DNA from 2 places in the Alkalibacillus sp. S2W genome. Region 2 is predicted to be linked to the other one. Evidence: a T-box and tRNA genes for the amino acid it is inferred to sense, from the RefSeq annotation. Region 2 holds a T-box; the other holds one or more tRNA genes.

Region 1 (2,299 bases), 1.3 Mb from region 2:
TCTAATCCTGTTCGCTACCCATGCTTTCGCGCCTCAGCGTCAGTTACAGACCAGAGAGCCGCCTTCGCCACTGGTGTTCCTCCACATATCTACGCATTTCACCGCTACACGTGGAATTCCGCTCTCCTCTTCTGTCCTCAAGTTCCCCAGTTTCCAATGGCCCTCCACAGTTGAGCTGTGGCCTTTCACATCAGACTTAAGGAACCGCCTGCGCGCGCTTTACGCCCAATAATTCCGGACAACGCTTGCCCCCTACGTATTACCGCGGCTGCTGGCACGTAGTTAGCCGGGGCTTTCTGGTGAGGTACCGTCAAGGTGCCGCCCTATTCGAACGGCACTTGTTCTTCCCTCACAACAGAGCTTTACGATCCGAAGACCTTCATCGCTCACGCGGCGTTGCACCGTCAGACTTGCGTCCATTGCGGATGATTCCCTACTGCTGCCTCCCGTAGGAGTCTGGGCCGTGTCTCAGTCCCAGTGTGGCCGATCACCCTCTCAGGTCGGCTACGCATCGTCGCCTTGGTGAGCCGTTACCTCACCAACTAACTAATGCGCCGCGGGCCCATCTGTGAGTGATAGCTAGAAGCCATCTTTGATCATCGAACCATGCGGTTCGATGCGTTATCCGGTATTAGCCCCGGTTTCCCGGAGTTATCCCCGTCTCACAGGTAGGTTGCCCACGTGTTACTCACCCGTCCGCCGCTCGTTCCACGAGCGTCCACCCCGAAGGGCTTCAGCTCGCTTCCCGCGCTCGACTTGCATGTATTAGGCACGCCGCCAGCGTTCGTCCTGAGCCAGGATCAAACTCTCGAATTAAAGTGTTTGATTTGGCTTATTGTTGTTTCTTATTTCGTCTCCGCTTTCTTCCTATTAACAAATAAGAAGAAAAACGAATTGACGACAGGCTATTTTGTTTAGTTTTCAAGGTTCGATGTATTTATATGGTGGGCCTGAGTGGACTTGAACCACCGACCTCACGCTTATCAGGCGTGCGCTCTAACCGAACTGAGCTACAGGCCCATATATGGAGCGGGTGATGGGAATCGAACCCACAACATCAGCTTGGAAGGCTGAGGTTTTACCATTAAACTACACCCGCAAGATCTATTATATATAAATGGTGCGCCCGAGAGGAGTCGAACCCCTAGCCTCTTGATCCGTAGTCAAACGCTCTGTCCAATTGAGCTACGGGCGCTTATTGCGACAAACACTATAATATCAAACATAATAAGTGATTGCAAGAATAAAATTAAGTTTGTTAAATGGTGCGGCCGAGAGGATTTGAACCTCCACGGGGAAAACCCCACTAGGCCCTCAACCTAGCGCGTCTGCCGTTCCGCCACGGCCGCAAGTTATAGGCTTAGAAAGTTCAATAGATCCTCTTAGAATGACCTTACCTTTATTCTATAAAATCAATCTATTGATTAAAAGACATAAAAAAAGACTTAATTTGATTTATTGAATTGTAAAAAATGTTGGCTGGGCCAGTAGGATTCGAACCTACGCATGACGGCACCAAAAGCCGTTGCCTTACCGCTTGGCCATGGCCCAACTTAATATAATATGGCGGTCCGGACGGGACTCGAACCCGCGACCTCCTGCGTGACAGGCAGGCATTCTAACCAACTGAACTACCGGACCAAGTGACCCGTACGGGATTCGAACCCGTGTTACTGCCGTGAAAGGGCAGTGTCTTAACCACTTGACCAACGGGCCATTTTAATGGCGGAGAAGGAGGGATTTGAACCCTCGCGCCGCTTACGCGACCTGCACCCTTAGCAGGGGTGTCCCTTCAGCCACTTGGGTACTTCTCCATGGCTCCAGCGGCAGGATTCGAACCTGCGACCAATCGGTTAACAGCCGATTGCTCTACCTCTGAGCTACGCTGGAATATTTTCAAAGTGTTAATTGGCTCAATGCAGAAATTATTATAAATTGTTTCGCCATCCATGTAAAGTGTTTTTTTACATTTTATTTCGTTTTCAATGATGCTTTCTCATGATGTAAAACGCTGACGTTTTTCAGCGACATTTAGTATCATATAACATCTTTATTTTCCTGTCAATTAGTTCAATAGAAATTAGTTTATTTTTGGGCAAACTTTTTCATCGTTCTTTTGACAGCTTTCATAATGTATCATTTAACTAAAATGATTGTCAATCACCTGAAACCAATTCTTTAATACGACCTCCACACTTACTACAACGATATTTTTGTGTATTAATACGTCTTTTGCGCTTAAAGATCAATTCGCAATTTGTACATTTATATTGTAATCGCTGCTTACTTACTTCTGATG
Region 2 (2,299 bases):
TCGTATCGGGTCTAGTCGTAAACGCCTGAAATTGGTGGTCAGAACCTTCGATACTAAATGTAATTTCAGCACCTTCTGACTTTCCAATCCAGTTGCGTTGCATATCTTTTAAGCTTTCTGGCCAATCAAGTTCATCTAAGTCTTCTAGTAAACGATCAGCGTATTCGGTAATTTTAAGCATCCACTGACGCATTGGCTTACGAATGACAGGATGCCCGCCGCGCTCACTAACACCATCAATAACTTCTTCATTAGCTAGAACAGTTCCTAGCGCTGGGCACCAGTTAACTGGCACTTCATCAATATAAGCTAGACCTTGTTCGTATAATTTAACAAAAATCCACTGTGTCCATTTGTAGTAATCTGGATCTGTTGTATTAATTTCACGATCCCAATCATACGAGAAACCAAGTGATTTAATTTGGCGCTTAAAGATCTCAATATTTTGTTGTGTAAAAACAGACGGATCATTCCCTGTATCAATCGCATATTGTTCTGCGGGTAAACCAAAAGCATCCCAACCCATTGGATGTAGCACTTCATACCCTTGCATGCGCTTTATTCGTGAAACAATATCTGTCGCTGTATAGCCTTCTGGGTGACCAACATGAAGCCCTGCTCCTGATGGATAAGGGAACATATCGAGTGCGTAAAATTTAGGCTTCGATGATTCAGTGTTGGTTTTAAACGTTTTGTTTTCTTCCCAAAAGCGTTGCCATTTTTGTTCAATTTGACGATGATTAAATGCCATTGACTAGCTCCTCCTTGTTTATAATCGTTTGTATCTCGGCTTTGAACCTTTCCTAAAGACAGCTCTTAACCAAAATGGATGATTCTAATCGTGTAAACAATAAAAAACTCCCGCCCCATATACAATGGGACGAGAGATTACCCGTGGTACCACCCAAATTAGTCACCTTAAGATGACTCACTCGAGTTCCTTAACGCGGAAACACGTCACACACTATCATTTAATTCATGTGTGAAACTAAAAGGCGAGTTCAGTTTCGACATAAACAACTTTCACCAACCGTTGCCTCTCTATATATGTCAATTAACTTACTACTCCTTCATGATCGTTTGCTTATAAAATTAATATTAGTTCAATCATAGTTTACTCAAGCATATGCTAATTGTCAAGTGAGTGTTCGGACTTTCTTCTCAAGCTTCTATTTTAAAACATTACCATTACACTTTTCATCCATTTGTTATTCATTTTCCTTACAATCCTTCTACCATGTTATGATGAATATTGTTTACTAATGAAGATAGGAGAGAAATCATGAAACAAATCATCCCCTTCGCACACCAATGGCTCAGTGACTCAGTAAAAGCAGGCGATATTGTTGTCGATGCCACACTAGGTAACGGGCATGATAGCGTCGCGTTAAGTCAAGAAGTTGGATCTAGCGGTCATGTTTATAGCTTTGACATACAACAATCAGCTATCGATCATGCACAGTCTCTGATCAATCAAAACGATATTAACAATATTACATCCGTTAAATTAGGGCATGAGCAGGCAAAGGACTACATAATGGATAAAGGTATCTCATCAATCGGTGGGGTTATCTTCAACTTAGGTTTTTTACCAGGTGGTGATGAATCCATCACGACACAAGCAGACTCAACGATACAAGCCATTGATGGTTTATTTGAACTATTGATGCCTCATCGGATGATCGTGATCGTCATATATCCTGGGCATGACTCCGGACGAATTGAAAAAGATTTATTAATCCAACACCTGCAAAAGCAGCCTGCTGCCAAAATGGATGTTGCTATGTACCACATGGTTAATCGAAGTAATAACGCACCCTTTGTCGTTGGAATTTATAAAAAATAACGCTTTTAGCGATTAGTCTAAAAGCGTTATTCATGAATTGATTTTTCGTAATTTTTTGAATCGACGGTAAGTACGACCGTTAAAATAAACCACTTTAGCGCGCCACCCCGCTTCACTCAATAAAGATTTTGCCACTTCCTTTTGCTCTTTAGTTTCAAGCATTTTGTGGTCAGATAGATATAAGCCTACCAATCCATCAACTATTAATTGGTGAAACGTTTGATCAGGGATACCATGCAAATCTTTTTTAGCATTTTGAATAAACTGTTTTAACCGATTATGGCGCTCATGCTCGTCCTGATAATACCAAACAAAATTTAAGTCACCTTCCACTTCGTCTTCACGCTGATCAATTAAGTAATCTAATAAAATATGTAACCCTTGCATGGATGGAAATAATGCCTCTCTCATCATATGGGCACGGTTTTGACCTGCTAAACCATATGACACGAT

Evidence for each region. A T-box is a leader RNA that pairs with one kind of tRNA and senses whether it is charged. The one in region 2 lies ahead of leuS (leucine--tRNA ligase), so its partner is inferred to be a tRNA-Leu.
Region 1: it encodes a tRNA-Leu, which carries the amino acid that the T-box ahead of leuS (leucine--tRNA ligase) is inferred to sense. The anticodon was not compared.

Annotation. Positions count from the first base shown of each region.
Region 1 is NZ_CP177234.1:472,226-474,524, reverse strand. Features, by position in the region: rRNA gene ACKXGF_RS02645 (16S ribosomal RNA) at 1-816, opposite strand, end outside; tRNA gene ACKXGF_RS02640 (tRNA-Ile) at 943-1,020, opposite strand; tRNA gene ACKXGF_RS02635 (tRNA-Gly) at 1,026-1,099, opposite strand; tRNA gene ACKXGF_RS02630 (tRNA-Arg) at 1,119-1,195, opposite strand; tRNA gene ACKXGF_RS02625 (tRNA-Leu) at 1,264-1,349, opposite strand; tRNA gene ACKXGF_RS02620 (tRNA-Gln) at 1,477-1,551, opposite strand; tRNA gene ACKXGF_RS02615 (tRNA-Asp) at 1,565-1,641, opposite strand; tRNA gene ACKXGF_RS02610 (tRNA-Glu) at 1,645-1,716, opposite strand; tRNA gene ACKXGF_RS02605 (tRNA-Ser) at 1,724-1,814, opposite strand; tRNA gene ACKXGF_RS02600 (tRNA-Asn) at 1,816-1,890, opposite strand; gene ACKXGF_RS02595 (zinc ribbon domain-containing protein) at 2,157-2,299, opposite strand, start outside.
Region 2 is NZ_CP177234.1:1,988,851-1,991,149, forward strand. Features, by position in the region: gene leuS (leucine--tRNA ligase) at 1-751, opposite strand, end outside; T-box leader at 874-1,086, opposite strand; gene ACKXGF_RS10620 (class I SAM-dependent methyltransferase) at 1,283-1,846, shown strand; gene ACKXGF_RS10625 (tetraprenyl-beta-curcumene synthase family protein) at 1,877-2,299, opposite strand, start outside.